Regions from separate parts of the Caldifermentibacillus hisashii genome, predicted to be linked through region 3. Evidence: riboswitches for the same ligand, from Rfam matches in the RefSeq annotation. Region 3 holds a riboswitch; each other region holds the start of a gene.

What was found. A riboswitch is a leader RNA that binds a small molecule or an ion and turns the genes downstream of it on or off. The one in region 3 is predicted to bind thiamine pyrophosphate.
Region 1: linked by a shared signal. The riboswitch ahead of thiT (energy-coupled thiamine transporter ThiT) and the one ahead of tenA (thiaminase II) in region 3 are both predicted to bind thiamine pyrophosphate.
Region 2: linked by a shared signal. The riboswitch ahead of NSQ14_RS09845 (ABC transporter substrate-binding protein) and the one ahead of tenA (thiaminase II) in region 3 are both predicted to bind thiamine pyrophosphate.

The regions. Positions count from the first base shown of each region.
Region 1 covers NZ_CP155467.1:1,899,964-1,911,209, forward strand. The annotation lists gene istA (IS21 family transposase) at 1-850, opposite strand, end outside; partial or broken gene tnpC (IS66 family transposase) at 957-2,432, shown strand; gene NSQ14_RS08910 (S1C family serine protease) at 2,922-4,295, shown strand; TPP riboswitch at 4,540-4,654, shown strand; gene thiT (energy-coupled thiamine transporter ThiT) at 4,720-5,292, shown strand; gene NSQ14_RS08920 (hypothetical protein) at 5,442-6,107, shown strand; gene NSQ14_RS08925 (dipeptidase) at 6,194-7,567, opposite strand; gene NSQ14_RS08930 (Hsp20/alpha crystallin family protein) at 7,687-8,052, opposite strand; gene NSQ14_RS08935 (small acid-soluble spore protein P) at 8,191-8,337, opposite strand; gene NSQ14_RS08940 (hypothetical protein) at 8,452-8,703, shown strand; tRNA gene NSQ14_RS08945 (tRNA-Lys) at 8,808-8,880, shown strand; gene acnA (aconitate hydratase AcnA) at 9,200-11,246, shown strand, end outside.
Region 2 covers NZ_CP155467.1:2,088,043-2,099,288, forward strand. The annotation lists gene rlmN (23S rRNA (adenine(2503)-C(2))-methyltransferase RlmN) at 107-1,162, shown strand; gene NSQ14_RS09830 (ABC transporter ATP-binding protein) at 1,327-2,061, opposite strand; gene NSQ14_RS09835 (ABC transporter permease) at 2,054-2,827, opposite strand; gene NSQ14_RS09840 (thiamine-binding protein) at 2,827-3,117, opposite strand; gene NSQ14_RS09845 (ABC transporter substrate-binding protein) at 3,144-4,151, opposite strand; TPP riboswitch at 4,266-4,374, opposite strand; gene NSQ14_RS09850 (TraB/GumN family protein) at 4,446-5,612, opposite strand; gene NSQ14_RS09855 (YppG family protein) at 6,006-6,245, shown strand; gene NSQ14_RS09860 (YjcZ family sporulation protein) at 6,435-6,533, shown strand; gene yjcZ (sporulation protein YjcZ) at 6,687-6,836, shown strand; gene NSQ14_RS09870 (CAP-associated domain-containing protein) at 7,167-8,279, shown strand; gene NSQ14_RS09875 (DegV family protein) at 8,323-9,165, opposite strand; gene NSQ14_RS09880 (exodeoxyribonuclease III) at 9,362-10,117, opposite strand; gene motA (flagellar motor stator protein MotA) at 10,410-11,210, shown strand; gene motB (flagellar motor protein MotB) at 11,197-11,246, shown strand, end outside.
Region 3 covers NZ_CP155467.1:312,302-323,547, reverse strand. The annotation lists gene NSQ14_RS01665 (cation-translocating P-type ATPase) at 1-1,669, opposite strand, end outside; gene NSQ14_RS01660 (Crp/Fnr family transcriptional regulator) at 2,124-2,819, opposite strand; gene NSQ14_RS01655 (Dps family protein) at 3,031-3,570, opposite strand; TPP riboswitch at 3,723-3,811, shown strand; gene tenA (thiaminase II) at 4,011-4,721, shown strand; gene thiW (energy coupling factor transporter S component ThiW) at 4,761-5,282, shown strand; gene thiD (bifunctional hydroxymethylpyrimidine kinase/phosphomethylpyrimidine kinase) at 5,251-6,057, shown strand; gene thiM (hydroxyethylthiazole kinase) at 6,207-7,031, shown strand; gene thiE (thiamine phosphate synthase) at 7,028-7,642, shown strand; gene NSQ14_RS01625 (DUF1648 domain-containing protein) at 7,896-8,399, opposite strand; gene NSQ14_RS01620 (3-hydroxyacyl-CoA dehydrogenase) at 8,657-9,556, shown strand; gene NSQ14_RS01615 (DUF1659 domain-containing protein) at 9,824-10,042, shown strand; gene NSQ14_RS01610 (DUF2922 domain-containing protein) at 10,079-10,297, shown strand; gene NSQ14_RS01605 (YvrJ family protein) at 10,391-10,531, shown strand; gene NSQ14_RS01600 (acyl-CoA thioesterase) at 10,921-11,246, opposite strand, start outside.

The DNA.
Region 1 (11,246 bases), 1.6 Mb from region 3:
TTTTGTAATTTCCTGTACGCTTTAACCATTTCCAACACGCTTGATTCCATTCCGCAAGGTTTTCAAATACTCGATGTTTACTGAAGTTATATTTCACAAATTTTACAACTTGTTCAATCTTTCCTTTAGATTCTGGATCATTCTTTCTACATAAATAAACCGAAAATTTTCGAGCTTGTTGATATTTTATAAATGCTGATGTCATGATTAAATCTCCTGCATTTTCACTAACGGCAAGCAATGCATCTTGATCATACACAATTTCTTCTGTCATACCTTCAAAGTATTTGAATGCACGTTCATGCATTTGAATAACATCGATCGTACGGAAAGGACGGTCTAGCCACTCCACATACTTAAATCGAGAATGACTTAATACAAAAGCAATAAAGTATAATCGTTTTGATTTTCCATTAAGATCCTTTACGGTATCTTGTCCAAAGTCTACTTGCATCTGTTGTCCCATTGGTAACTCCGGTACTGATAAATAAGTTCGTGAAGGATTTACTTTCGGGATATGATAGATTTCTCTTAAGTCATTAACATAATTTCTTACTGTATTTTCTGCAATATTTTTCACCCCTAACTTTTCTTGTAACCAATCATATACCTGTGCACTCGACATATCTGGATGTTCCCTTAACCAAAGTAATATTTTATCCTTGTAGCTATCTAGTTTCCGCTTTCTTGTTTTTAAAGATATTGAAAAATCTTCAAACTCTTCTATAGACATATCTAAGTACTTTATTACTCGATTTCTTGAAATACCAAGCTTCTTTGCAATGGATCGTTTAGAAAATCCCTCCTCAAATAGTCTATGAATCTCGTAGTAATCCACGTATCGTTTCAATCCTGTCTCCTCACTTTCAATAAACTACTTTAATAGTATATTAAAAGTGATCTGTTTTAGGGAAACTGTTTAATCTTATTTGGTGTTTTTGGTTCATTCTTATTTGTGGAAAACTGTTGATTCTAGTTTAGCAGTTACAAGGAGATTTGGTTCTTCTAGTGAGAAAACCAATCCTGACCAACTATCTCTTTTCAATGAAGCTGAGGATACGGCTGATTCAACTGTAGAAGAACCAACCGTTGAAATGATTACATATAAACGCAAGAAACAGCGTGGAGAGCGCCAGCAAAAGCTTGAAAACCTGCCTGTAGAGACGGTTGAGTATCGTTTATCTGAAGAGGAGCAGGTCTGTTCGTGTTGCGGTGGTTCACTCCATGAAATGAGCACGGAAGTGCGAAAAGAATTAAAGGTTATTCCTGCGCAAGTAAAAGTCGTGGAACACGTTCGCCACGTATACAGTTGCCGTCATTGCGAACGCAATGAAATCGAAACACCAATCAAAACAGCGTCAATGCCAACACCTGTTTTCCCGGGTAGCTTGGCATCTCCATCAGCAATTGCTTATACGATGGTACAAAAATATGTTGAAAGCATACCTCTATATCGCCAAGAAAAGCAACTAGAGCGCCTAGGAGTTTTTATTTCGCGTCAAACATTGGCTAACTGGATGATGCATGGCGCCAATGCTTGGCTTCAGTTGATTTACGATGCGATGTATAGGCATCTTTTACAACATGATATTCTGCATGCCGATGAGACAACATTACAGGTTCTTTCCGAACCTGATCGTCCTGCAGAATCAAAATCTTACATGTGGTTATATCGTACAGGGAGGGAAAGTTCACCAATTATTCTGTACGATTACCAGCAAACTCGTGCGAGCAAACACCCGCATCGATTTTTAGCTGATTACCAAGGGTATCTGCATGTGGATGGCTACGCAGGTTATAACGGCCTTTCTAATGTAACGTTAGTAGGTTGTTGGGCGCATGCGCGCCGCAAATTTACAGAGGCCTTACAAGCACTTCCTAAATCTGCGGAAACTTCCGCTGTGAAAGCAAAGGAAGGTTTAGCCTATTGTAATCAACTTTTTGAAATTGAGCGCGATCTCAAGGACAAAACTCCTGAAGAACGCTATAAAAAACGTTTAGAACGCAGCCAGCCCATTCTGGATGCTTTTTCAGCATGGCTTCGTGAACAAACACCACGAGTTCTTCCTAAGAGTGCACTTGGTCAGGCTATAAAATATTGTCGTAACCAGTGGGATCGTTTAGTAGCATTTTTAGAGGACGGCCGTTTAGAGATCGATAATAATCGAGGAGAAAGGTCTATCAAGCCTTTCGTTATCGGCCGCAAAAATTGGCTATTTAGTAACACAGCTAAAGGAGCAAAATCCAGCGCAATCATTTATAGCGTTGTAGAGACAGCGAAGGAAAATGGATTAGATCCATTTAGATATCTTCGCTATCTGTTTGAAATGCTTCCCAATATGGATACAACAGACCAAACGAAGTTGGATCAACTTCTGCCTTGGTCAACAACTATTCCAGAAGAATGTCGCGTTCCAAATAAATCTAAATAAATCATAACATTAGTCCTCATCTAAAAATAGGTGTGGACTATTTTACGCTTACTTTCTTTTGATAAGTATTAAATTTTACACCCATATATTCTTTTACACAAATTTTACACGTTACTCAAACGAAACCTTGTAATATCAATACTTCAAGACCTATTTCGACCCCGACCACCGTTTTCCAATGATCTCAAAAGCTTTTTCTACCTGTGGACAAAGTGTCGATTCCAAAATAAATCACCCAACTTTTACATAATTTTTTACGAAAACAAGTATACGATCTACCTAAGTAAGTTTATAATCATAATAACATGAATCTTTTAGGTTCTATAGATTATTTTTGAGAATTTATTGGGATGATACTTCATCATTATTGGTAAGTGTTTTTTTATAAATTCCTGTACATTTTTCATTTTTTTTCTACTTCTATTCATAATTTATTCATAATTTTTGTCTAAAATAATTGTAGAAAAAAGAGAGGGGAGGTTAATAAACATGGAAGATTTCACAAACAATAATCATGATGAATCTTTCGACAAACCAATTGATAACGATCAAAATGCGATGAATAAAACGACAAATCAATCGGATGGGAATGATTTACAAACAAACGAGGAACATGCAAATTCCCAAGAGACTGTTCGTCATTCTTCAACAAATACAAGTAGTGACCCGAACAATCATTTGAATGAGGATAGAAATAAGAAGAAAAGGAAATCCATTGTCAAAACAATCGGATCAAATTTATTAGTTGGTATCATAAGTTCTGTATTAACAGTTGGTCTTGTTTCTTATTTTGGATTTCCGGCAATTGGGAATGATGATGGAGATACGACATCCGACGCGAAAGTAGTTCAACCGGTTTCAAAAGACGCGGTGTATACGAGTACGTTTACAAAAGCAGATCAAGCAACCATTGCCGATATCGTTGAGGAACTGTCACCGACCATTGTTGGTGTTATTAATCTTCAAAAAATGCAAAGTCAGTTTAACTTGCAATCAGAAAGTGTTCAAACCGGATCGGGTTCGGGCGTCATTTTTAAGAAGGATGATAAATATGGTTACATTATTACAAATAATCATGTCATCGAAGGGGCAAACGAGATTCAAGTATCATTATATAGCGGTGAAAAAGTAAAAGCTGAAGTCGTTGGTGCAGATGCATTGACCGATTTAGCGGTTCTGAAAATTGACGGAAAATATGTTAATGAAGTAGCTAGTTTTGGAGATTCCAGCCAATTGCGTACCGGTGATGAGGTGATTGCGATTGGAAATCCGCTTGGTGAAGAGTTTTCAAGAACGGTAACTCAAGGGATAGTCAGTGCTACCGAACGTTCGATATCAGTTAATACATCTGCAGGGGAATGGGAAATCACAGCTATTCAAACGGATGCAGCCATTAATCCCGGCAATAGTGGTGGCGCTTTGATTAATGCAAATGGGGAAGTTATCGGAATTAATAGTTTAAAAATTGCTGAGGACGGTGTGGAAGGTTTAGGATTTGCGATTCCGAGTAATGATGTAATTCCAATTGCTGAAGAGTTGATTAATAACGGTGAAATTAAACGGCCATATTTAGGTATTCAAATGTATGATGTATCGAATATTGTTCAATTTTATCGTCAGAGTATGTTTGGAAACTTGGAAAACGGTATCGTCGTTGCCGCTGTTGAACCGGGCTCACCGGCTGCTAAAGCAGGTTTGAAAGTAAATGATGTCATTGTTGGTATTGAAGGCAATGAAATAAAAAATGTTACCGAATTAAGAAAATATTTATATAGCAAAGTAACACCGGGTGATTCCGTTAAAATCGATTTTTACCGAGATGGAAATAAACAAACTGTAACGGTGGAAACGACCTCAAGCTAAAGATAGGGAAACGGGAGGGAGTAGTACGAATCCTTCCCGTTTTTTATGGGAATTAGTACTCCTATTAAGATTTCAGTCAAACGGGCGCGAGGAAACCTATAAAACGTCCGATTGGTTCGGTCAAATAATCAGTGAGGATATTGATTCCCACCAAAGAATAAAGTTCCCTTTTTGAATATGTTTGTTTTTAAAAACTTTCCATTTTCCAAGATTTGTACTATAATATTTTTGACAATTAAATCAACGTTTCCACAGGGGGAGCTGTTGCTGAGAGTGAATAGCAATCGTAAAGAGAGCTATTCAGACCCTTTGAACCTGTCTAGTTAATACTAGCGTAGGGATTGTGGAAGAGAGGTAGGATTTATTTTCTACTTTTCTTAGCTTCCTATGGAACGTTTGATAAAAAAACATAGGAGGTTTTTTTATGCGTTCAAAACAATTACAACCATTAATTGAGTCTGCCATTATGGCGGCATTGGCACTGATCATTGATTTGTTGCCATCAATTCAATTGGGACCATGGATTAGTATGTCATTTGCTATGGTACCGGTATTTATCGTTTCTTTCCGTTGGGGATTCCGATATGGTGTAGTATCCGGGTTGCTTTGGGGACTGCTGCAAGTAGTAACAGGAGATGTTACTTTTCTTCACTGGTTCCAATTTCTTGTTGAATATTTTGTTGCATTTGCTTGTGTCGGATTTGCCGGCTTATTTATGAATGTAATACAAAGGAAATTTCGTGAAGGACAAAAATTGGCCGGTTTAGGTTTTGCTGTTCTCGCTATGTTTATCGGTAGTGTTGCTAGATATATATGGCATTACATTGCCGGAATCGTTTTTTGGGGAAGTTACGCACCTGAAGGACAGCCGGCTTGGGTATATTCTTTAATCGTAAATGGCTCTGCTTGGTTGGGTTCATTTTTGTTCTGTTCGTTTGTTATGGTGTTCCTTTTGTCAGCATCTCCACGAGTTTTAACAGTAAGTCGAAACCAATAAAGCAAATAAGGAAGGGGGCTATCCAATTAGGAGCAGCCCCTGTTTTATTTTATCCATTCAAAAAAGTTAAAAAATGGGAACTGTTTTACATAAAAAAGTTGAAAATGGGGATTCATAGGAATGGTACAGAAAACAAGGAGGGATTTTATTTGAGTAACTTAGAATGGTTGTCTCGAATTGAACAAGCAATCAGTATAAGCTTACCTGAAGTGAGTGCAAAATTTGATGACTACGAAATCCGGTTAACCGTGAATACGACGAAAAAACACCCGTCACTATCTTTTTATACAGAGATAGATACAAAAATTTTTGAATTTTGCACTATTTACTTCGATCCGGTAAATCAAGAACTTTATTCTTACTATTGGAATGAGGATTTTGAATTAAATTCAAAAATTCTTTTTACTGAGTTGGAAGAGATCATTGACTTTATCTATGATGCATTTTTTGACTTTTTGGATCATGTTGAGGAAGATGACGAAAACGAGCAAGTGGAAAGCAGTGAAGAAAATGAAGAATTGGAAGACGAATTCCCTTATAGCGAGATTGATGTTATTGAAGAAAATATTCAGTGGATTTCAAATGATAAACATTTAGAAATTGAACAAAACTGGAACGGAGGTGACCATTTTACTATTCTTTTAAAATTAGGTGTCAATACCGAGAATGGGGACGGCTTGCTCTATCGAAGTGTGATTTTTGAGGAAGATGAGAATGAAGTACAAGAAACAAATTTCTTCTCATTTAAGGAAGAAGAGGCAGAATATGTAATCGACTTACTAAATGATTATATCCGTTATCTGGAAAAGGAGTAAGCAAATTAAGTATTAGGGATGCTCCAGAAACTTGGAACTTCCCTAATACTCGAAACCTAACCGAATTAATAAAAGTCAAACGTTTCTTATAAGGATTCCGCCAGATCATACCAATAATGGCACAGTGTCTCCATCCCTTTATAAAAGTTTTCTAAATGAAAATGTTCATTTGGTGCATGAAAGTTTTCACTGGCCAAGGCAAATCCAAGCAAAACAACCGGTATATTTAATGTTTCATTAAAATCGGCAACAATCGGAATCGAGCCACCACTTCTTGTGTAAGCCACTTTTGTCCCGTAAACTTTTTCACAAGCACGTCCGGCAGATTGGATAGCCGGGTGATCAAATGGTGTTAAGAAAGGTGAACCTTGGTCAAATGGAGTGATTTGAACGGTAACGCCTTTAGGTTTATGATTTTCAATATGTTTTACTAATAATTGAAAAATTTCTGCAGGATCTTGATTTGGAACGAGTCGGCAAGTAATTTTTGCAGTTGCCGTATTAGGTAATACCGTTTTAATGCCCTCACCTTGAAAGCCGCTATACATGCCGTTAATTTCCAAGGTTGGACGATAAGAAGTTCGTTCATAGAAGCTATAACCGGGTTCGCCAAATAGTTCCGGTACACCAAGTTCTTGACGGATCTTTTCATCATCAGAAGGGACTTGAGCAATTGCTTTCTTTTCTTCTTCAGTAATTTCCTCAACTTTATCGTAAAATCCCTCTACTAAAATTCGACCTTCACTGTCATGAAAAGAAGCGAGAATTTCAACAAGGGCATGAGCAGGATTTTGCACACCGCCGCCGAAACTGCCGGAATGAAGATCACTATTAGCCCCTTTGACATCAATTTGCAAACCGGTTAAGCCCCGTAGACCATAACAAATCGACGGTTTACCTTTATCAAGCATATCCGTATCAGAAATGACCAACACATCCGCTTGCAGCATTTCTTTATGGCTTTGTAAGAAAATCGGTAAGTTCGGGCTGCCAATTTCTTCTTCACCTTCGAAAATGATTTTTACATTAACAGGAAGTTTTCCGTCCGTTTGAAATAGCGCCTCAAGTGCTTTAATATGCATAAATACTTGTCCTTTATCATCGCTGGCACCACGGGCATATATTTTTCCGTCACGGACTTCCGGGTCAAATGGAGGTGTTTCCCATAAGTTTAACGGGTCAACCGGTTGGACATCATAATGACCATAAATAAGCACGGTCGGTTTATTTTCGGCATGAAGCCAATCTCCATATACAACAGGATTACCTTTTGTCTCCAGCACTTGAACATGTTCGAGACCAATTCTTGTCAGTTCATCACGGAGCCATTCTGCTGCTTTAAGGACATCTCCTTTATGTTCAGATAAGGCACTGATGCTGGGGATTTTTAAAAATTCTTTTAATTGCTCCAAGTTTTCGCTTTGATGAGTTTCTAAATATTGTTGGAATGATTGTGCCATTTAAAATTCCTCCATATGATTTTTGCTATTTTTGACAATTTTACTCCAAATTGGTGAGAATTTCCAGTCACTAAAAAAATGACATCAAGGCAAACCTGCCGTGATGCCTCATATTTTTATTATTTATCTTTTTTGTATAATTTTATTTCAAGTATATCATGTTCAAACCGTGTATCTATCTTGAGTTCATCAATCGACATGGGAAACGTAACCGTTCGTATTTTATAATTGTGGGAATGAGGATGATTTTTCTTGTGATCCTTTACTTTTATGGAAAGTTCTTGTCCGTTAACGGCAACATGGATATTTTCCTTTTGACAAGACGGTAAAAGTGCCTCAACAATAAATTCATTTTCAGTTTCGAATAAGTCAATACGAAATACTGTTTTATCCAAGTATGTTGTAAGTGGATCAAGAAAAAACTGTTCAAACCAGTTTTCAATTAATTTGGAATCAAATGGGGCGTTTTCATCTTTCCCATTCATTTTAGGTCCCCCCAAATTTGAGCTATATAAAAATATATCGTATTACCTCTATTTTACGTATCACTTATTATTTAGTGACATAAAAAATTCGTTAAATTATTTGAATTTTATATATTTGATGTTGAAGACTACATCAAATTACATCCCATGCCCCGGATTATTATTTTTTCTTGAATGATTTTGGTTTTTTACCTTTTTTGACCCACTTAACGGTTCAGGCTGTGTTCCATTACCATCACCTTTTCTGGCATTTTTCCTTACGTCTGAACCATCATTTTTATTCATTGTTTTCCCTCCTTACAATTTTAGGGGACCTTTCGAGTATAGCATGTTCATAAAGAATGAAAGATAATCGAATAAAATTTTTCCTAATGAGCACGATAAAAAAGGGGTGATGTTATGCCTTACCATAAAAATAAACAACAGGCATTTCAAGCGGCGGAGCAAGGAATGGAACAAGCTAGAGATATTTATCAACAACTTGATCCTTCTTCATCGGAATACGGGCATTATCTGAAACGTTTGAAGCAGGAAATTGATGAAACGGAACAACAACTTGAAAACGCACATGAAGTAGCTAGTGAAACGCAAAGAAAACAACTGGAGAATTACCAAGCAGAGATTGATACAATGAAACAAAATCTAGAATAAGCTTTTTGCGACTATTCCATTGGGATAGTCCTTTTTGAGTTTTTTTCACATTTACTGTTGACAAGTCTTCTTAAAAGCAGTAGAATATTCTTTGTCAACAGAACGGGGTATTAGCTCAGTTGGAAGAGCAGCTGACTCTTAATCAGCGGGTCGCAGGTTCGAGCCCTGCATGCCCCATCAAGGTAAAAAGCAATCAATTATTTGATTGCTTTTTTTTACTTTATAAAAAATAATAGTAAATTGACTATAGGAAGGTTTTTGTCCGGCTCCAGCCACTTTGCAATTTTTTCTGGTTGGCAGGTAATTATCGTAACATAATAGTTTTCATTTTTACTGATGGTTATTTCAGTAAAATGATAAGAAAAAATTATGTATAACAATAATATAGTCATAATTTACTTATCTTATAAATTATATTAATATAGACTAAAAGGAAAGTTATATTGGACTTCGAATGTCTAACTTTTCTACTATTTGCTTTAAGGGGGGAGTTATTTTGTCAAACAAAGCACTATACGATGCAAAGAAATCCTTTCAACTAAACGGAAAACGATATCATTATTATCGTCTGAAATCAATTGAAGATGCAGGGGTAGCAAAAATTTCCCGTCTACCTTATTCGATCCGGGTATTACTTGAATCAGTCCTTCGACAAGTAGATGGACGTGTCATTACAAAGGAACACGTTGACCATTTGGCAAAATGGGGTTCTGATGAAGTGAAGGATGCCGAAGTACCGTTCAAACCTTCACGAGTAATCTTACAAGACTTTACCGGAGTTCCTGCTGTAGTTGATCTTGCTTCGCTCAGAAAGGCAATGGCAGATCTTGGTGGTGATCCAGATCAAATCAATCCGGAAATACCGGTTGATCTAGTTATTGACCATTCAGTACAAGTTGATAAGTACGGAACAAATGATGCATTGCGTTTAAATATGGAACTCGAATTTAAGCGTAATGCAGAACGTTATCAGTTCCTGAGCTGGGCACAAAAAGCATTTGATAATTACCGGGCTGTACCACCGGCCACAGGTATTGTTCACCAAGTGAATTTGGAATATTTGGCCAATGTTGTTCATGCTGTGGAAGAAGGCGATGGAGAATATATCGCATTCCCTGATACGTTAGTAGGTACTGATTCTCATACGACAATGATTAACGGTATTGGTGTACTTGGTTGGGGTGTCGGCGGTATTGAAGCGGAAGCAGGGATGCTCGGACAACCGTCTTATTTCCCTATCCCGGAAGTCATTGGTGTTAAATTGACAAATCAATTGCCAAACGGCGCAACAGCAACAGATTTAGCATTAAAAGTAACGCAAATTTTACGGCAAAAAGGGGTTGTTGGGAAGTTTGTCGAGTTCTTTGGACCGGGTGTATCAACATTGCCGCTTGCTGATCGGGCAACCATTGCCAATATGGCACCTGAATACGGGGCTACTTGCGGTTTCTTCCCGGTTGATGAAGAATCTTTGTCATACTTACGGCTCACCGGACGCAGTGAGGAACATATTGAATTAGTAAAAACTTATTTACAAAATAATGATCTATTCTTTACACCGGAAAATGAAGAACCGGTTTATACTAATGTTATTGAGCTTGATTTATCAACAATTGAAGCAAATCTTTCCGGGCCAAAACGTCCGCAAGATTTAATTCCATTGTCAAAAATGAAAGAAGCATTTCATACAGCAATTAGTGCACCTGCCGGTAACCAAGGCTTCGGCTTAAAACCTGAAGAATTAGATAAAGAAACAACAGTTACTTTCGCCGATGGGTCCAATGTAAAAATGAAAACCGGTGCTGTTGCCATCGCAGCAATTACAAGCTGTACAAATACATCGAACCCGTATGTTATGCTAGGTGCCGGACTTGTTGCGAAAAAAGCTGTTGAAAAAGGTTTACAGCCACCGAAATATGTTAAAACGTCTTTGGCACCAGGTTCAAAAGTTGTTACCGGTTATTTAAGAGATTCCGGCTTATTACCTTATTTAGAACAAATCGGTTTCAATCTTGTCGGTTATGGTTGTACAACATGTATTGGTAACTCTGGTCCGCTTTTACCTGAAATTGAAAAAGCTGTAAGTGATGCAGACCTTTTAGTTACATCCGTTTTATCCGGTAACCGTAACTTTGAAGGACGAATTCATCCACTAGTTAAGGCTAACTATTTAGCTTCACCGCCTCTTGTTGTTGCCTATGCTTTGGCCGGATCAGTGGATATCGATCTTCAAAACGATCCAATTGGTAAAGATAAAGACGGAAATGATGTTTTCTTGAAAGACATTTGGCCGACAACGGATGAAGTAAACGATTATGTAAAACGTACAGTTACACCGGAATTATTCCGCAAACAATATGAACATGTTTTCGATGATAATGAACGGTGGAATGCCATTGAAACGAGTGATGATCCGTTATACAATTGGGATTCAGATTCAACATATATTCAAAACCCGCCATTCTTTGAAAACTTGAAACCGGAACCTGATGAAGTAAAACCATTAACCGGTATGAGAGTAGTTGGTAAATTTGGCGATTCTG
Region 2 (11,246 bases), 1.8 Mb from region 3:
AACAACTTAAAAACAATGATTGTATCCATCTTTCCCCACTGGTAAAATAGATATATTTCGGTTACAATTATCTAATGATATCAATTGGGTAGAAAGAGGGTTACGAATGAATAAGCAATCCATTTACGGATTAACTATAGAGGAATTGACAGAATGGATGTTAGAACACGGTCAAAAGAAATTCCGGGCCCAACAAGTTTGGGATTGGATGTATCAAAAAAGAATAACTGCTTTTCATGAGATGAAAAATATAAATAAAGAATGTATTGAACTTCTTGAAGCAAATTTTGAAATCAGTACGTTAAATGTTCAAATCAAACAAGTTTCTCAAGACGGAACGGTAAAATTTTTATTACAATTAAAAGACGGTAATTTAATTGAAACAGTTTTGATGAGGCAACATTACGGACTATCTGTTTGTGTGACTACACAAGTCGGCTGCAACATCGGCTGTTCATTCTGTGCCAGCGGGCTTTTACGGAAAAATCGCGATTTGACTTCCGGTGAAATTGTTGAGCAAATAATGCATGTTCAGCGCTTCTTGGATGAAACGGGTGAGCGCGTTAGTCATGTTGTTGTCATGGGTATCGGTGAACCGTTCGACAACTTCAATAACCTTGTTCGTTTCTTAAAAATTATCAACCATCCGAAAGCATTTGCGATTGGCGCCCGCCATATTACGGTTTCAACGAGTGGCATTGTACCAAAAATTTATGAATTTGCCGATCTTGATTTGCAAGTGAATTTAGCCATATCGTTACATGCACCAAATAACGAGTTGCGTTCCCAAATTATGAAAATCAATCGGGCTTATCCGCTTGAAAAATTATTCCCGGCCATTAATTATTATTTAGAAAAAACAAATCGCCGTATCACCTTTGAATATATTTTATTGGATGATGTTAATGATCATGTGGAAGAAGCAAAACAGTTGGCTGAACTACTAAAAGATATTCGCCATCTTGCTTATGTCAACTTGATACCTTATAATCCGGTCAATGAACATATTCAATATAAAAGAAGTTCTAAAGAATCGATCTTGCGGTTTTACGATACATTGAAGAAAAACGGTATCAATTGCGTCGTCCGCCAAGAACACGGAACAGATATCGATGCCGCATGCGGACAACTACGCAGCAAACAATTAAGAAAAGCGAACTAAGAAAAATATTCGGGTAGCCTCAAGAACGAAACAATGAAACTAAAATCGGGCTTTTACCTATATTTCAACCGATATGAAAAGGATAACCCAAATCCAGGGTTATCCTTGTTTAATTTTTCCATAAACTTTTGGAAGTAAATTTCCTGATTTGCACTTAATCCTAGTTATCCTTGTTTAATTTCTTCATAAACCATCTTTTTCCATTGTAAAAATTCGTTTGTGTATAATAATTGTTCTGTACGGGGACGTTCGATAGGGATTTGCCAATCTCTTTTTATTTTGGCCGGTTTTGCCGACAAAATGATGAGCCGATCCGATAAAAATAAAGCTTCCTCGATATTATGCGTGACAAATAGAATCGTCTTAGAATATTCTTGCCATATTGATAACAACCATTTTTGCATATCAAACCGGGTAAATTCGTCCAAGGCAGAAAACGGCTCATCTAAGCAAATTAACGTTTGCGGACTTAGCAAACTGCGGATGAAGGAAACACGTTGTTTCATCCCACCAGACAATTGATGAGGGAAACGTTTTTCATACCCTATCAATCCTGCCCGCTCTAGCATTTCCACCGCTTTAGCCGGATCTCGCTTACCGGCAATCTCTTGACCGAGCAAAACATTGTCAAGAACTGTCCGCCAAGGCATTAGAGCGGCTGATTGCGGCATATAACTGATATAGCCGCTTTTTCCGGTTATTCTTTCCCCGTTGATATAAATCTCTCCTGCATCCTGCCTTGTGATCCCGCCAATCACCTTGAACAATGTACTTTTTCCGCTGCCTGAAGGTCCTAATATCGATATGAATTCCCCGTCATGAGCAGCAAAGGATACATCATGTAAAACTTGATCAGCGCCAAATGACTTGTATATACTGTCAATAACCAATTCACTCATCAATCAACCCTTCCTTCTCCGGATCCCACTTAATGACCAATTTTTCCAGAAATACGATGAAGGCAAACAATAACAGACTAAACGTAACAACGAATAATATGGCAACAAAAACACGATCGGTCCGGAATGAAGATGATGCCAATGTCATATAAACACCAATGCCTCTTTCTGCTCCAAGCCATTCCGATATGACGGCCCCCATTACACTATACGTTGCAGAAATTTTTAATCCGGAAAACAAGGCAGGGATTGCTTGCGGCCATTCTAATTTCCAAAACAGTTGCTTCCTCGTTGCCCCGGCCATTTTCATATAATTCCATAATTCTCGATCGGTATGCTGGAACCCGTCCAGTAAAGATACGGTAATCGGGAAAAAACAAACAAGCGTAATCACAATCATTTTTGGTAACATCCCAAAGCCAAACCAAATGACAAGGAGCGGTGCCAGTACAATAACCGGGATGTTTTGCGAGATAATCAGTAATGGATAAAACGCTTGCCGTAAAAATGGAACGATATGTAAACCAATCCCGATAATGATTCCAATCAAACAGCCGACCATTAATCCGGAAAGTGCCAACGATAACGTAGGTAAAAGGTGCTCCCCGTACACATGGTACCCTTCAACCATCTCTTTCACAATTTGTGAAGGAGATGGCAACAACCAATTTGGTACACGGAAGATACGGACACTTGCCTCCCAACTGATGAATAAAAGAATGACAACAAAAAGTGCCCCCCATCCTTTTTGCCAAATTGTTTTCATCACCGATATTTTTCAGTCAACTGGTCCATTGACGCACCATCAGGATTATAGAACACTTTTATTTGCGAAATGACACTTGGGCAATTTAGCTCTATCATCTTCTTATTCATTTTTTCAACAATCTTTATAAGTTCCGTCAAGTCACCTTCCATTGTTGTCTCAAGCGGATTAACTTGATATTTTACTCCTGAATCCGTTATGACTTTAATGGCCTCGTCAATATAAGGAATTGTATCCTCACCGTTTTTTGTTTTAGGAATGATTTGGATGCTTACTAATGCATTAGCCATTTGTTTTCTCCTCCATTTCTTGTAAATTACGATTCCGGTAAAAATTCGTTTGTAAACGCCTTTTTACTATCTAACTGTTTTTCTAGTAAACCATTGTCATACATCCATTGCGAATAGTTTTCCCATACTTCCAATTTTTGCTCTCCCCAACGTGCTGCGTCATCTTTGTATTTTGTAGCGAGCCACTTTTGGGAAGCTTGGACGAGATCCGGGTCAAGTTCGGGCTCGGCAGCGATTAATATATTTGCCGCTTCTTCCGGATTTTCGATAGCAAACTCATACCCTTTTGTCACTGCCCGTAAAAATTTCCTGATTGTCTCCGGCTTTTCTTTAATCATTGTCTCATTCGTAGAGATAACGGGCGTATAATAATCAAGCTTATCACTATAGTCAGTTAACCAGACCATGTTAATCGGGGTGTTACGTAATTCAGCTTCCACGCCTGTCCACCCGTAATAAATCCAGGTAAAATCAATATTTTGTTTTGTCGCAGTAAAAAAGTCGGTATCGCCAATATTGATGATGTTTACTTTTCCGACATCCGCATGATGATCCTGTTTCATTAACGATTCAATAATCGCTTTTTCAAGTGGTGCTCCCCACCCTCCATAAGTTTTCCCTTCGAAATCTTTTGGAGTTTTTATATTTTTGTCTTTTAATGAAGCAAAACCGGATGTATTATGTTGGATAATCGCTGCAACAGAAACAATTGGCACTCCTTGGATTCGAGCCTCGGTAATCCCTTCCTGGTAACTGATACCAAACTCGGCTTGTCCGGATGCCACAAGATTGTCTGCCCCCGCATCACCCGGCATGATGATATCAACATCCAATCCTTCTTCCTTGAAATACCCTTTTTCCTGTGCCACGTATAAACCGGTATGGTTCGTATTCGGTGTCCAATCCAAGACGATATTTGCTTTTTCTAGCTTATCTTGATCATTTTTCGAAGTTCCGGAACCAGAATTTGCAGTTTCTCCCCGGCATGCAGCTAAAAGCATGGTAAATACGGCAAGAAAAAGTATTTTTTTCATGCGTGTTCCCCTTTCTTCATTATGATTTGAAAACAAGTTTGAAGAGGGAGAGAGAATGAAAAAACCCCAGGAATCATCCTAGGGCACATACTTCATGTAAGAAATTTCATTCATATCGCAAAAAAGTATGTTCCCTACGCAGGTATTAACCAGATCAGGTTCAAGGGTCAGCATCTTACGGACGCACTCTCAACCGGCAACACCGGTTCCCCTACAAACTTATTTTCATATTCAGTTTTCACTTATTTATACTATTACATATTTTTCCATTCATTTCAAGCCTAACTTTTTTCATTAAAAATTTTTAAAGAATAACCGCAATACATCCGCACCGCCAATAAATGTGCCGATGGAGCTGCCAATATTGGATAAAATAATGATCAATAAAATTCGTGTTACTTTATTGTTCCAAAACCCTTTTACGGATGAAATATCATTTGACAGGTTTTCGAAATCACCAACAGTCGGTTTTCGTACAAACGCTTGTACCAATCCTGCAAACCATCCGGAAGCAAGCAACGGATTTAAAGCGGTAATGGGAGCTGCCACAAAAGCAGTTAAAATGGTTAGCGGATGACCAAATGCCAACGCCGCTCCAAGTGCTGACAAAGAGCCGTGCCATAAAATCCAACTCCATGTTTGTTGCATCCCTGCATCCGGGTTCGCGAAAAATGTATAAACGATAATGGCAATAATAAGAACGGGGATCGACCAGCCGATAATTTTTGGTTTTTTCGACTTTGGCGGTGTTTTTGTTAATTCAGTTAAATCATGCGTTTTTTCTATTTCTCTTGAAACACCGGGAACATGAGCTGCACCTAATACAGCTACGACTTTTTCACCGGGTGCCGTTCTTATTTTCTCAGCCAAATATTGATCCCGTTCATCAATCAACGGTTTTTTCAATTGCGGTAAATTTTCAGTAAACTCATTAAGCATGGCATCAATGCTGTCTTTTGTTTTTAATTGTTCCAAATCTTCTTCCGTTATTTTTTCATCGGTAAAAATACCGGCTATAACTTGGGTGAGAAGCATCATTTTTTCTTTAAAATTCATGCTGTGCCAAATGCGGGAAAAGGTAGTTTGAATATTTCGATCAGCTAGAATAAGTTTTGCACCAACCGTTTTAGCCGATTCAATTCCTTGAATCATCTCTTGACCGGGTTTAATCCCCATTTGATCAGCCATTCTTTTCTGAAAAGATGAAAGTGCCAAATTGATAAATACCATCCCTGCCCTTTTCTCTTTAATAATTTTAAAAATATCCGTATCTTTCCACTTGTTTCCTTCCGTAATAGATTGAAATCGTCCTTGATCCAACTCAATGCAAACTGAATCCGGCTGTTCTGTTTCAATAATTTCCTTCACTTGCTCGGCACTGTTTTTTGATACGTGAGCAGTTCCGATCAAAATATATTCTTTATCATTCAAAAAAATTCTAGTAATGTTTTCTTCGTTCATAGTGACCTTCCCTTAAACTTTTGATTCCCGGAAAAATCTGTGTTCTTTTATAACTCACAAGTTTTCCAGCTATGTGAATCGCAATCGCCCTTATCTTTTCATGCATATTGTTATTCTACCTGAACCGAAAAATGTAGTAAAGCAATCGGAGGATAAAAAATTTTTAAAGGTGGAACTTTTGACGGTATATGTTTAGAAGAAATTCGGATGATGAGTTTTTTTTCATTCATTGTTATGCTGCTCCGTTAATTAACTATGCAACAAGCAGTAATCCAAAATCGATAAAATATTTCAAATACCAAAGCAAGACGAATGCCTTTACCAAATGATCGGCAAAGAAATATAAATAAAGTATCATCATCAGTTTCTGACATTTTGAAAGGAGGGAGAACCATGTTTCCATATAACCAGGGACCACTAGGACCACGGCGGCCAAGAAATCCTTTTTTCCCTGTTCAACATGTTAATAAACCTTCTTCTCAGATATTTTTTGATTACTTTAAAACAAATGATGGTCACTGGGATTTTGATAAAATTTCCCAATCCATCGGGCAAGTGAATAAAATAGTCAAACAAGCTGATCCATTAGTTAAACAGATGGCATCCATTGTAAAAAAAGTTCGACCGAAATGATATACTTTTCAAATAATTTAAATTTAAGGTCTGTTCTGTTGTGAAGAACAGATCTTTTATTATCCTTCTCTTTTCCATTAAACATTTCTTATAGGTAATTGCCCAATTTTATGAATCAGGGACAGATGACTAGTCAATTTGCAGGTTAATACATATACTGCTAACAAATAAACATGGAGGTGTTTATTGATGAGTGCTCCAACAGCAGGAGGATATGGTGCAGGATTTGCCTTGATTGTTGTGTTGTTTATCCTATTAATCATCGTTGGTTCAGCGTACATTTGGTAAGTAAAATAAAGGACTTTGATTGATTATTCATTGTCCTTTGTTTCTGGAGAATGACTAGCGTTTGTTGGTCATTACAGGAATGGACTGTCACGAATGATGAACAACACAATTCCAAGTAAAGAATATTTTTATTACACGAATGGAGGGATTTGAATGGGCTTTTACGGATGCCATGGAGGATATGGCTACGGTGGCTACGGCGGCGGCTACGGTGGCGGCTACGGTTTTGGTGGTGGAAGATGGTTCGCCCTGATCGTAGTTCTATTCATCCTATTGATTATTGTAGGTGCTGCTTGGCTGTAAGTTGATAACAAAATTTAGTGAAAAAAAACGGTGCTGAGAAACTAATCTCACACCGTTTTTCTTTTGGTTATTTCATCCATTTGCTAGATATTTTAACGTATGGTATTATGTACAAATTTAAAGAGAAAGCGAATGGTTCTGTTTGTGGTTTTCCTATTCGAATGAAAAACATGTAGAATTGATATTACTCTATAAATTTATAATCGCTCATCTTTGCGGTTTACCTAATCATTTCTGTTATAATTAGAAAAGAAAAGCTTGAGCAGTCATGGCGTCCGAGTCTTTTACCAAACGAGCTTGGGTAAAGGGATTGAAAGGAGTGGACAAAATTTGCGGGTTATTTTAATAATTGCTGCACTAGTATTATTATTTTCTTTCACTAATAATGCTGACCAAGAGACCAATTCATTTATTGACCAACTTAAAGAAGGAATATCAGATTTAACAGATCAAATTAACTTGTCGGAAATAAAAGAAGACATAAATGATATTATATACGGGATAACCGATTCCATAAATGAAATGACCGAAGATGACCCCAAGAACAATGATAAAGCCGAAGAAATTACATTAAATGCACCGGAACAACAAACCTTTTCGATAGCAAATATTGAATTAGGTTCGTCAAAACAAGATGTAGAAAATATGTACGGGCAGCCGAAGAGAGTCAGCTTAAATGAATATCATACAAACTGGCATACTTATCATGAAAACTATCAAAACTTTTTCATGGTTGCCTATAATAAAGATGGGAAAGTTGCCGGATTATTTACAAATCAAAACTTAATATCATCAGCAAACGGTATTGGCATTGGCACTGGAAAAGAAGAAGTATTAAGTAAGATGGGAACAGAACCGCTTACGAGCATTCAAAAAGGGGTTGTTCGCTACAATCTTCCTGAAGACCGCGAATACGATATTTTTCACAAGGATAACAGTTACATTACAATCTTCTATGATATACATGAAAATAATACCGTTACAGCTATCCAAATCATTAGTGAATCCCTTGAAAACGAACGGGCTGACATGTATACCGATGGAAGCCAAGCTTTAAAGGAAGGTTTTGAATATCAACTATTTGATTTAACGAATGCGGAACGGGTTAAACACAATCTAAGCCCATTAACTTGGGATGAACGTGTTCGCATAACCGCCCGGAAGCATAGCGATGATATGGCGGCTAATGCTTATTTCAGCCATACAAATCCCAAAGGACAAGATCCATTCGATCGGATGGCAGCGGACCAGATTACTTTTATTCTTGCTGGAGAAAACTTAGCATATGGCCAATTTAGCAGTATCTTCGCCCATGAAGGATTATTGAATTCGCTTGGTCACCGAAAAAATATTCTTGAAAAGGATTATGAATACTTAGGTGTGGGAGTTGCTTTCAACACAAATGCTGAACCTTATTATACGGAAAACTTTTATGCCAAATAATAAACAAATTTATTAAAAGAGGCACCGCTTGAAAGTCGTGCCTCTATATTCTTTTAAAAAGAATGCCAAGTGTATTGGGACCGCAATGGCTGGAAATCGTGCAAGATGCCTTCGTGATGATAATTTCTTCAAATTTTTGGTGCTGGTTAATTAATTCATGTACTCGCTTAATAGTATCCTCAGAGCATCCGGAATGGGTTATAAAAATACGGTCCGGGACAATGTCGTTTCGGTCTTTCAAACGGTCAACCACATATTTTTCAATTGATTTTTCAAAGCGTCCGCGATATTTTTTTCCCACATCCATCTTCCCGTTAATGACTTCAATACATGGTTTAATATTTAACAAGTTTGCACTAAAAGCAGTAATAGCGGAACATCTGCCCCCCATTTTCAAATAATCCAGCGTGTCAATGACAAAACTGGCTTCCACTCTGGGAACGAGTTCTGTTAATGTTCTTACAATACTTTTAACTTCCATTCCTTGTTCTACTAAATGAACAGCTTCCATAACGATATGACCGGTGCCGGTTGATAAATTGTCCGAATTAATCACATGCACGTTATGAAACTTTTGAGAAGCCAAGTATGCATTTTGATAAGAACTGGAAAAATTCTCACCCAGACTAATATGAATAACGGCATCATAGGACTCATATTTTGAGAATATATCAAAATAATTTTGAACTGAGGCAGCTGCCGTTTTAGGTAGTTTTCCTGTTCGTTCCGCATAGGAAAATATATCATCAGGAGTAATATCGATTCCGTCCCGATAGGTTTTATCATCTAAAATAATATAGAGAGGAATTGTTTCAATATCATTTTGAATAAGATATTCATCGGGAAGATCGGCCGTACGGTCACATGTTATTTTAATTTTTTTCATACAGCTTTCTTTCCTTTCAATTTGTTGTATATAAACTTAAATAGTTTTCAAAATCATCACAAAAATAGGAAATAAACTATTTAATCTTTCTACTAGTCTTATTATTCCTAGAAAAGCATTCTAAAAAAGAATAACACTTCGTAATTTTAACATAATTCCCTTTTAGATGAAAAATATTGGCAATACGAAGGAAATATTACAGGTCGATTTCTAAAAGAATCGGACAATGGTCACTTCCTAATACATGTGAATGAATGTCGGCATTTACAATTTTTTCTTTTATACTTTCTGAAACAATAAAATAATCAATACGCCATCCGATATTTCTATCCCGTACTTTGTTCATATAGCTCCACCAAGTATAACGGTCGACCGCATCCGGATGTAAATAACGAAATGTATCAATAAACCCGGAAGCCAGTAAATTTGTCATTTTTTCTCGTTCTTCATACGTGAACCCGGAATTACCGATATTGGACTTAGCGTTTTTCAAATCAATCTCCTGATGGGCAACATTTAAATCACCACAGTACACCACAGGCTTCTTTTCATTTAATGCCAATAGATATTTCTTCAGCTTATCTTCCCATTCTAAGCGAAACTTCAATCTTGCCAAATCTCGCTGTGAATTTGGCGTATATACATTCACTAAGTAAAAATTCTCATACTCCAAGGTAATGATTCTTCCTTCTCGCTCACTTTCTTCCGGAGAAAAACCATATGAAACCGTCAATGGTTTATATTTTGTAAACACAGCTGTTCCGGAATACCCTTTCTTTTCGGCGTAGTTCCAATATTGTAAGTATCCCGGTAAATCAACGTCAATCTGGCCCTCTTTTAATTTCGTTTCTTGTATACAAAAAATATCTGCATCTATGTCATAAAAATATTCCAAAAAGCCTTTTTTCACACATGCTCTTAGGCCATTGACATTCCAACTTACTAGTTTCATAAACAAACTCCATTCTATTAAATCTTTCCCTAATATTTTATTATTCTAACATACTTATGGGTGGATTTGTATGTCAGGTGCACGAAATCATAAATTTTCTTAATTTCTTCTGTATTATTTTGGCGCAAAAACATTATTTTTTTACCTGCTATTAAATTTTGTAAAAAAATGTCGATAAAAAGTGAGATAGTATATTAGCCTGAAATCAAATATAAAGTACATGTCTGAATATGAAATGACTTTTTATCAATTTGATAATTAGGGCAAAAATGATGGTAGATAGGTGATTTAAATGGATAAAACTTCATTACTTGGTATTATTTTTGGAATTGTTGCAGTCGGTGTCGGGATGGTTTTAAAAGGTGTCGATATTGTTGCTTTAAACAATCCAGCCGCATTTTTAATAATTTTGTTAGGTACAATAGCATCTGTTACAATCGCTTTTCCAATGAGTGAATTAAAAAATATTCCAAAGTTATTTAAAATACTTTTTACTGAACAAAAGAGTATAAAGATGACCGAAGCAATTAAGTTGTTTTCGGAATGGTCACAAATCGCACGGAAGGAAGGAATACTTGTTTTAGAAAAAAAACTGGAAGAAATTGATGACCCGTTTTTAAAAAATGGAATGGGTATGGCTATTGACGGGAAGACCCCCGATTATATTCGTGATGTTTTGTTGGAAGAAATTGATGCCATGGAAGAACGTCATGCTGTTGGAGCGCAAATCTTTTCCCAAGCAGGAACATACGCACCGACGCTTGGGGTTCTTGGAGCGGTCGTTGGTTTAATTGCCGCTCTCGGCGATATGAGTGATACAGAGAAATTGGGGCATGCCATTAGTGCTGCCTTTATCGCTACTTTACTCGGTATTTTCACCGGGTATATACTCTGGAACCCGTTTGCCAATAAATTACGTCGGAAATCAAAGCTGGAAGTTCGTATGAAATTGTTGATGATTGAGGGAATCCTCTCCATTCTTCAAGGAGAAACACCGAAAGAAATTGAGCAGAAACTTTCATCCTTTTTACCGACTGATGAGCGGCAACATTTTTTAGATGAAGGCAGGGAACCGAATAATGAGCAGGCGTAAAAAGGAAAAGGACGATAAAGAATTTAATGAAACTTG
Region 3 (11,246 bases):
CATGGGCATATTGGGAGAGCTTATCGGCCATTAATACAACATCAGCAGTTTCCATTGAGACATCAGTTCCCCCTTCCCCCATCGCCAGTCCAATATCTGCTGTAGCAATTGCCGGCGCATCATTGATTCCATCTCCGGCCATCGCAACAATTGCCCCCTGATCCTTCAATTTTTTTACATACTCAACTTTTTCATTTGGCAACAGTTCCGCATGAAATTCATCCATCCCAAGTTCATTTGCTACGGCCTCTGCGGTATGGCGGTTATCACCGGTTAACATAATGATTCGTTTCACACCATTGGCTCGCATATCTGCTAATGCCGCCTTTGCATCATCACGAATTTGATCCGCAATAGAGATAATGGCAGCCAGTTCTCCGTTTATTCCGATAAAGATAGCGGTATTCCCTGCTTTTTCCCGTTCAATTGCATAGAGACTAGCCCCGTAATTAATTTTGATTCCTTTTCCATTCATCAATTTACGGTTCCCGGCAACAATTGAATACCCGTCTACGGTTGCCGTAATCCCGTTCCCTTTAATTGCTTCACTTTCCGTTATTTGAAAACGAGACAAATCAATTCCGTTTTTTTCTGCTTCTTTAACAATTGTCTGACCTAAATGGTGTTCAGAAATGGTTTCTGCTTTTGCAATAAGCGCTAATAGTTTCCTTGTCGGCATTGAGGTCAAATTGTGAAAATCGGTTACTGTCGGTTTTCCTTTTGTTAAGGTACCGGTTTTATCAAAGACAAGGGTATCAACTTTGGCAAATTTCTCCATAATGTCACCGCCCTTTATGAGGACACCATTTTTTGCACCGTTCCCGATTCCTGCAACGGCTGACACCGGTGCCCCGATTACTAAAGCACCCGGGCATGCGATAACAAGAAAAGTAATGGCCAAATGTAAGTCACGAGTAAATGCGAAAACAAATAATGATAAAATAACAACGGCCGGTGTATAGTAATTGGCAAAACGATCCAAGAAACGTTCTGCACTCGATTTTGATTCTTGTGCTTCTTCAACGAGTTCAATAATTTTTGCAAAAGTCGTATCTTCACCGACTTTCTCAGCAATGATTTCGATATACCCGTTATCGAGAATAGAACCGCTATACACACGATCATTTTCCGCTTTATTCGCCGGTATGGATTCACCGGTGATCGCAGCTTCATTAATAAGTGCATGTCCCTTTACAATACGTCCGTCCACCGGAATTTTTCCGCCGGGTAAAACGACTAAGCGATTTCCTTCCTCAACCAAGTCAATATCTATTTCCTCCCGAGAACCGTCTGCATGTAGTAAAATTGCTTCTTGCGGTGCCATATCTACAAGTTCTTTTAATGATGAACGTGTTTTTTCTAAAGTTCTTGCTTCCAGATAGTCGCCTAATAAGAATAGGAATGTAACGACGGCTGACTCTGTATATTCCTGAATAAAAACCGCTCCAATTACTGCTATGAAGACAAGTAATTCGATACTAAAAGTTCTCATTATCATTGCCTGCCATGCTTTAATCGCTATAGGTACAATGGCGATTACAGTTGCAATAATGAGGAAACTGTTACTTAATCCACTCAAGTGAAATAACTTGGATAGAATTGCGGCGATAATCAAAGTTCCCGAAATCCACGTAATCTGGTTTTTATGTTGATTTATTTTTGCGGTCATTTTAATCCCTCCAATATTTATCTTTGTCTTTATTTTAAAGAATCGGCGACGAAAAAAAATTGACCTTCATCAATATTGGTGAAACATGTTTCGTCGATAAAAATGAGGCTTCTTGCCTAAAAGTGGCGACTGGTGAATTTGAGGGGAGGGCTGGTGAATTCAGGGGTTCTACTGTTGAATTCGCTGGGTACACTGGTGATTTCTCCTTTTCTACTGTTGAATTCACTGGGTGAGCTGTTGAATTTTTCAATTTTATTGTTGAATTTATACCCGAGTACTGTTGAATTTTCCTTTTTTACTGTTGATTTCAAGGGGGAATTGGTGAATTACTGGGGGGACTGTTGAATTCGGATAGGGCACGATTGAGGTCCCTCATGTAGCGTCAGGCCACACCGCAGAGACTGAAAATGGTTTTTTATATAGAAAAAAGCCCTAAGATTTGTTCTTAGGACCTCTATTCCCCATATAACAAAAGTTGATCTAAGTCATTGATTTTAATTTTCCGCTTTGGCAATTGCTCAATCAAACCTTGTTTCTCCAACTCAGTAAACTTTCGGCTTATCGTTTCCGGTGTTGTACCTAAATAGGAGGCCAGATCTTTTTTTGCCATTGGTAGTGTGATCACCGGACTATTTCCTGCCCCTTTTTCCACACAATCAGCTAAAAATGAAAGAATTCGCGATTCTACCTTTTCAATGGCCACTTGCATCGTTTGTTTTTCGGAATTCATTAGCCGCTCCGACATTTCCGAAATAATTTTTAAAGATATTTGCGGATATTCCGTTAAGTACCGTTGCAAATCTTTTTGTTTAATCAAGCATACGGATGAATCTTGAACGGCCTCGGCATAATTTTCATGTACCTCTCCCGGATGAAAAAGGGCCCACTCCCCGGTAAAGTCACCCGGATTCAAAATTCTTACCAGCTGTTCCTTACCCGTGTCGGATAGGCGGTATACCCTAATTTTCCCACTATTGACGATGTACAAGGTGTCGTCTTCATCACCGGCATGGAAAAGCATTTCTCCCTTTTTCAAGTCCAGTTTTTTCGCTGATTCGGCAATTTTATCCATTTGTTCGTCATCTAAATGGTTGAATATGGGCACGAGCCGGATACAAGAGGCGTGGTTATGACAGTGTTCATGTGCCATTGAATCCCCTCTTTCTCATGAATGATAAGATTACTCTTCTTCGTCGCACAAAAAGCTTGATTTAATAACATCATTAACCTGTTCCTCGTGAAAAATAAACTCACTGTTCCTCATCGCACAGGAAGCCCGGTTTAATATGTTCCCAGTGAAAAACAGGCTCCCTCGTCGCACATAATAACATCATTACCATAATTTCCCATAAAAAATAAGATTACTCTTCTTCATCTTCTAAGGCCGTTTTACCCAGAAAAGCTTGCAACATCCAGATTTCTTTTTCGAGATAACCTTTAAAATCAATTAATACATCTTCCAAAACCGGTTGGTCTTGTTCCTTAGCTAATTTGATCGCACGTTGAACAACATCCCGGGTCATGCGGAAATCATCCACAATATTAGCAACCATATCATGTGCCGGTAAGTATTTATTTGCCGCACTTTCTTCTAAAAAAGTGTACTTCATATTTTGTTCCGTTGTCGAAAAAGGTTTGGCATCAATTGCAAGTAAGGTTTCTGCAATTTTATCATACCAGTTTGCCGCTTCACGATACAATTGTTCAAATTTTTCATGAAGTGTTAAGAACTCTGAACCTTTCACATACCAATGATATTGATGAAGCTTTGTCCACAATATGGCCAAATTTGCAACGACATGATTCGTCATAGCTGCAGCAGTCGGATGATGATGATCATGTTCCACTTGATCTTGTTCTAATTCTTTTTTCAATGCTTCTTCGGGACTTAAGATACTCATTTCTCTTACCTCCTGTATTTTACTTACAAGTTGATTATAAGATGTCCCTTTTCAAAAAAAATTGACCTAAATCAAGAAATCAAAAATAAATCTCCTGTTGCACAAAGTCCCCGACTATGATATGTTAAAAGTAATGAAAATGAATATTCATAAAACTCTACTAGGGGCGCCGGTTGGCTGAGAAGTACCCTTTGAACCTGATCTAGTTCGTACTAGCGGAGGGAAGTAGGTTAATAAATTACAATCTACATATTTTTGTAATTTACCAAACCGCTTTCCGATCATGGAGGGCGGTTTTTTATTTCCCCTTCAGATCGATTAGTTTTCCAGGACCCTTTTTCATTAAAAAAGTGAGGGACACCGGAAACTAAACAATAAAGCTCATTACCAATATTTTTATCATTACTTACACTGACCCTACAGATCGCTGGTTCAAAGCAATCGGTTCCTCGGTAAACAAGGAGGAATTATTGTTGAAGCAAAATTTTTCAAACCGACTCTATCAAAACGTTCAACCGATTTGGGAGAAAAACCATCAGCATCCTTTTGTCGTTGGGTTGGGAACCGGAACATTAGACCGGGAAAAATTTATCTTTTATCTGAAGCAGGACTATGTATATTTAATTGACTATGCGAAGTTGTTTGCTATCGGGGTAGAGAAGGCAAATAACCTTAAAATCATGACAAAATTTGCTGCGGTTCTCCATGAAACTTTGCATTTCGAAATGGAACTACACCGTCAATACGCTGCCGAGTTTGGAATTACCCGCGCTGATTTAGAAGCAACTGAACCAACACCAATTAACCTTGCCTATACGAGTTATATGCGAAAAGTGGCAGCCAATGGAAGCCTTGCTGAACTCGTTGCCTGTCTATTGCCGTGTGCTTGGGATTATTGGGAAATTGGGAAACTATTAAAATCAACTTATGGAGAAACGCTGGCGACAAATCCTTATAAAAAATGGATTGAAACCTACTCTTCGGAAACGTTCGGCGCTGGGACCCAGTGGTTAATTGACTTAATCGATGAATTGACAATCGAAAAATCAGAAGAGGAACTTCATACGATAGAGCAGCATTTTCAAATCACCTCAAAATATGAATATTTATTTTGGGAAATGAATGAGAAAAAACAAGACTGGCCAATCTGATTTTTTATTCGCGTCCTAAAAAACGGGAAGGATGATTCCATGAGAAAAACACAAAAAATGACGATAACCGCAATAATTGCAGCTGTGACAACTGTTTCAAGTAGCCTAGTTTATATTCCGGTAGGTTTTGCAAAAATTTTTCCGATACAACATTTTGCAAACTTACTATCGGCAGTTTTGCTCGGGCCCGGTTATGCGGTTGCACAAGCCTTTATTTCCTCACTTTTACGAAATTTGCTTGGAACGGGAAGTATTTTCGCCTTTCCGGGAAGTATGATCGGGGCATTTTTGGCAGCTTATATTTATACGAAAACAAATAAGCTTATCTTTGCCGCAGCCGGTGAGGTTATTGGCACAGGGATTCTCGGGGCCTTGGCTTGTTATCCCATCGCCGTTTTCTTACTCGGTCAAGAGGCAACTCTTTTCGGTTTTATCCCTGCCTTCACGTTAAGTTCTTTTGCAGGGGCGTTCTTCGGCTATGTATTATTAAAAGCATTGCAAAAAAATAAAGCATGGGGAGGAATCATCCATGAAAACAGCATTAACCATCGCCGGCTCTGATTCAGGCGGCGGGGCGGGAATTCAAGCCGATTTAAAGACATTTGCCGCACACGGTGTATACGGAATGTCCGTCATTACTGCAATAACCGCACAGAACACGGTTGAAGTCCGCTCTGTCCAAAATATTGATGAACAAATCATTCAAGATCAAATTGAGGCTGTTTTTGATGATTTTAAAGTGGATGCGGTCAAAATTGGGATGTTGTCCAGCCCATCGATTGTTACAACGGTTGCTGAGACACTTGCCAAATATCAACCAAACCATATTGTTCTCGATCCGGTCATGGTTTCAAAAGGTGGACATCGATTACTGGCGGAAGATGCAATTTCTGCTCTCAAGGAAGAACTGATGCCGCTTGCCGATATCATCACACCAAATATTCCGGAGGCGGAAATCTTAACAGAGCAAAAAATTTTAAACGAACTGGATATGAAGAGTGCTTGTATTTCCTTTAAAAAACTGGGCGTAAAGTCGGTGTTGCTAAAAGGCGGACACTTAAGCACCGACCCGAATGACCTCTTTTATGACGGAGAAAATTTCTATTGGGTGAAAGGCAAACGTGTCCATACAAAAAATACGCACGGAACCGGTTGTACTTTGTCCAGTGCCATCGCTGCCAACCTTGCCAAAGGGAACACATTATTAACGTCTGTGCAATTGGCAAAAGCCTATATTGAAGTGGCAATTGAGCATAGTTTGGATCTCGGAAACGGGCATGGACCAACCAACCATTTTTATGAATTATATAAACGAGCCCATCTTATGAACCAATAAAACTTAGGTAGCCGGCCTTATTCAAAGTGTTCACCGCGGTAAAGGTATGGAACGTTAGCGAGGTGGCGCAACTTATTCATAGATTAATTGGTGTTCACCAAATATTCAGTGAAGCAACCCTTATTACTTATACGAGGAGTGGTTTTTTAATGGACATATCAAAATTTCAAGCATTATTAACCAAGGTTCAGCAAAAAAATCCGCTAATCCACCAAATGACAAATAATGTAACAATTAACGACTGTGCAAATGTGACATTGGCAATTGGGGCATCACCTGTTATGACAACAGGAAAAAACGATGTTCGTGATATGGCAAACTTAGCAGATGCGGTTGTGATTAACTTTGGCACAATTAATGATGGAATGTATGAAGCCATGTTAATAGCAGGAAAAACAGCAAACAAGAAAGGAATTCCGGTTGTTGTTGATCCCGTTGGAGCGGGTGCGACGCCATACCGAACCCGAGTGATTCGTGATTTTTTTGAAAAAGTTGATGTCGCCATCGTTCGCGGAAATGTTTCAGAAATCAATGCCCTTATAAATGACGAGGTCAAAACAAGGGGCGTCGATGCCGGGGATGTCGCCGAAAGTAAACAGGTAATCGCAGAAACTACCGCTAATATGTATTCCGTGACTACTGTGATTAGCGGCGAAACAGATATTATTTCTGATGGAAAAACGACTTACGGGTTACGTAATGGCGATCTTTTATTGACAAAAGTTACCGGAACGGGTTGTATGAGTACTGCGCTCATTGCCTCTTTTGCAGCCGTTACCGATGATTGGTTAGCTGCAAGTATCGCCGGGATGGCAGTTATGGGGATTGCAGGAGAGGTAGCAAAAAATAACTTGGAGGGTCATTTGGGACTAGGTACTTTTCGAGTAAACTTAATCGATGCCGTCTCTAATTTTGAAAATCTTTCATTATATAAACATATGAATCTTTCCAAATTAACCGGGGTGATCTTATGACTATCGATTATCGTCTCTATTTAGTAACCGATGAAACACTGCCCAAAGATGAACTGCTTAAGAAAGTGGAGTTGGCTATTCAAGGCGGGGTAACCATTGTCCAACTGAGGGAAAAATCCGGGAACGGTAAAGTCTTTTATGAAAAGGCTGTAAAACTGAGGGAGTTAACGGAAAAATATCAAATACCGCTAATTATAAATGATCGCGTTGATATTGCCTTGGCTGTCGGAGCAGATGGGGTACATGTCGGACAGAGCGACCTCCCCGCTCCGGCGATAAGAAAAATCATTCCCTTATCAATGATTGTTGGCGTATCTGTCGGCAATCCTGAGGAAGCTCGTGAAGCAGAATTAAACGGGGCGAACTATGTCGGAGTTGGCGCTGTATTTCCAACTACTTCAAAAGCAGATGCAAAGGTGCTCCCACCCGGAATGCTGGACAAAATCTTAGAAACAATTCAAATTCCGGCAGTAGCCATTGGCGGAATCAACTTAGAAAATGTCTCAATGCTAGGCGGTAAAAACATTGCCGGCATTGCGGTCGTTTCCGGGATTATGAAAGCAAATGACCCGTTCGAAGTGGCAAAAGCCTATCGGAAACTACTCAAGTGAGGCTATGGTTGAGGCGGCAAGAGCGTTTCGAAAACTGTTCTGTTCATTCAATTGACGCTATGGTCGAGAAGGAATGGCCATTTCCAAAACTGCTCTGTTCATTCAAGTGACGCTGTTCGAGACAGCTAGGACATTCGCAAACTATTCTGTTCATTCAAGTGGCGCTATGTTCGAGACAGCTAGGAAATTCGCAAACTATTCTCATAATCCACCTCTTGTCGGACTATCTTCTTGATTAGCCAAGAAGATAGTCCTACTTAATCTTACGCTGTTGTATTAACCCGATAATGAGCGGGATGAAGGCAGCAATGATAAGAACGGGCAAAAACCATACACCAAATCCCTTACCCCATTTTAATGCGATGGTTACAGATTCTAATATAATCGCAGTAAAAATAAGCGAACACATATTCTTAACCTGATTCAACATTTTTCTGCTTAGTAAATAAAATTGCGGTGCGTTGGATTCATTTAACCGGCTCGGATAATTATGCACTTCCGGATGTTTTTCCAAAAATTGCATAATAATCAGTGTTATCCCGCCAATAATCGGTAAGATAATTAACTCCCATTTTGACCCCCACCGATCCACTTCACCGGCTAAATTAAAATGAGCCGGCACTTGATCCGGAAGCCGATTCCAGATGGTCAACAAAAATACGATTGAACCAATGTAAGCAGTATAACCGATGACATCCCAAACCCACTCACTTTTTGTTTTCGGAATACGTATTTTTGGACGTTGAAAGTTAGACACAGGTCCCCACCTCAATCATCAATTCTTAACATATATACGGTTAAATCTCTTCAAGGTTTCATTATATTGGAGGCTGTTCCCGTTGCCGAATTTTTCCAGATTCCCTATTCATTTTTATCGCCAAACAGAATAATAGACAAAAAGAATGTGAAAGTTGTACAATGTTTATAGTGGTTGATTCCATTTAATCACATAATTGTAAGCACTTGCAATTCTAGTAATATACAAATCTCGGCTATACAGAAAGGGGCATTCTGATGAACTACAAAAATATTACAGTCGCCGGAAGTGGAGTATTGGGCAGCCAAATTGCCTACCAAACTGCTTTTCACGGATTTCAAGTTTCTGTCTACGATATTAACGATGAAGCATTGGAACTGGCAAAAGAGAGAATCAAGAAACTAAAACCTCGTTATCAAGAAGATTTAAAGGCAACTCAAGAAGAAGTCGATGCTGCTTACGATCGTCTTTCATTTTATAGTGATTTAGCTGAAGCGGTTAAAGATGCTGATCTTGTCATTGAAGCTGTTCCGGAACGAGTTGAAATTAAAGTCGATTTTTATAAAAAATTGGCGGCGGTTGCACCCGATAAAACTGTCTTTGTGACAAACTCTTCAACCTTATTACCGAGCCAATTTGCTGAAGCAACAGGACGTCCGGAAAAATTCTTGGCTCTGCACTTTGCCAATGAAATTTGGAAAAATAATACCGCAGAAGTTATGAAACATCCCGGTACAGACATGCAATATTTTGATCAAATAATTGAATTTGCTAAAGCAATTGGAATGGTCGCTTTACCTTTATATAAGGAACAACCGGGTTATATTTTAAATTCTTTATTAGTTCCATTTTTGGAAGCTGCTCAAATGTTATTGGTAAAAGAAGTTTCCGATCCTGAAACAATTGACAAAACATGGATGATTGCCACCGGAGCTCCACTTGGACCATTTGCGATCCTCGATGTAGTAGGAATAAGAACAGCGTATAATATTACATTGGCAAAAGCCGAAGCAACGGGTAATGAAGAGTTTATGAAGCTTGCTGAATTATTAAAGAGGGAATACATTGATAAAGGAAAACTTGGGCGCGAAACAGGAGAAGGCTTTTATAAGTATCCGAACCCCAGTTTTGCCCAACCGGGATTTTTAAAAGGATAATTTTGATTAAGTTTGTTGGAAGTCGGTTCTATTGAGCCGGCTTTTTTTACTGTAAAAATATAATTAAGCGGTGATGAAAAAGCGGCCACGAGATTCGCTCTCAAGAACAATCGGTACCGATCAACCTCTAAACATGCCGTTCGTACTACTACAAGCATTACCTCCCACTAATCAAAGTTTTATGCTACTTCAAAAAAATTTTTTAAAAACGATGACCATTTTTTGCAAAACCTTCTATAACAAAAATGAAGGGAGGAGGTGATAGAGATGGCAAAAGCAAATATTGTAAAAACAAGCTTCCGTGTCCTTTATGAAAATGGCCTGAATCAAAAAGGGGAACCGGTATATAAAGCAAAAAGCTATAATAACGTGAAAACAACCAGCACGGATGATCAAATTCACCAAGCAGCAACAGCCTTAGCTTCCCTGTCAAATTTGCCGTTTTATACCGTTGAACGCGACGACAAAAAGGAAATTTACGCTTAATAGTAAAAAACAACAAAATAGCGAGGAGGAAAGTAGATGGAGACAAATTTAGAACTTGTTTTTTTGGCGACTGATGGAAAAACGGTTCGCATTACAGTAAATGACCCGAAAGACGATTTAAACGAGGAAATCATTCGCAATGTTATGAATCAAATTTTGACAGCCAATGTTTTTGAAACATCAAGCGGTGCCTCTTTAGCATCGATTAAAGAAGCAAGAAAAATTAGCAAGAACACAGAAGTATTCAGTTTATAAACAGCCTGGAATCTATAATCTGACGGAAGCCGGGTCTAGTACATTGCGTACTTCCTCGGCTTTCCTTTCTATTAAATTTTGGAGGGAAAGAGAATGACTGAATGGTATTCATTAATCGGGGAAGTCGGTTTTCCGATTGTTGTGACCTTGATTCTCCTTTACCGAATTGAAACAAAGCTCGATCAAGTCATCCAATCAATCAACAACTTGCCCGATCGACTAACCAACTTATAATGACTCATAAGAAGGCTTACCCATTCATACTGCATTAAACAGCAGAAAATAATGGTGGCAGCCTTCTTAATTTTTATGCACTTAAGATAGATTCATTAGCCGTCCTTGCTGCTTCTAACTCGGCACCACCCAAGATGAAACTTTGAATCCCCGTGGCAAATCCCTGACAAAAGCCCATACCGGTAGAATCTCCTCCACATTTGGATAGAAAGGTCAACTTAACAAAAGCCAATAATCCTTTATGGGAACTCCTTGCTCAATGAGATAAAATGAACCGGTAACCCTAACAAAAGCCAATAATTCTATGATGATACGATAGTCCAAAATTTATAAAAGATGATAATGTGCAAATCATTCATGAAAGACAATTTTTTCTATTTTGTTTTTTCCTAGTCGGCTATAACACCGCTTTCAAATGCTTCCATTTTTTCCCGTAAAAATGTTGGGACAGGCTGCGAAGTTTTTGTTTCCGGATTATAACTGACATAAATAATTTCTGCTAAAACAATCGGATTATTTTCCCCTTCTCTCGTAATTTTAAATTCCATTGTGAAACTGGTGCGGCCAAGTTTTTTTAACCGAACCCAAATATTAAGCCAATCACCCAGCCTAGCAGAGTCTTTATACTCCAATGTTGTTTTTGCTACAACAAAATCAAACTTGCCTTCCTCTGCCATACCATGTAAATCAAGTCCTAAACCTTCTTCAAAATACG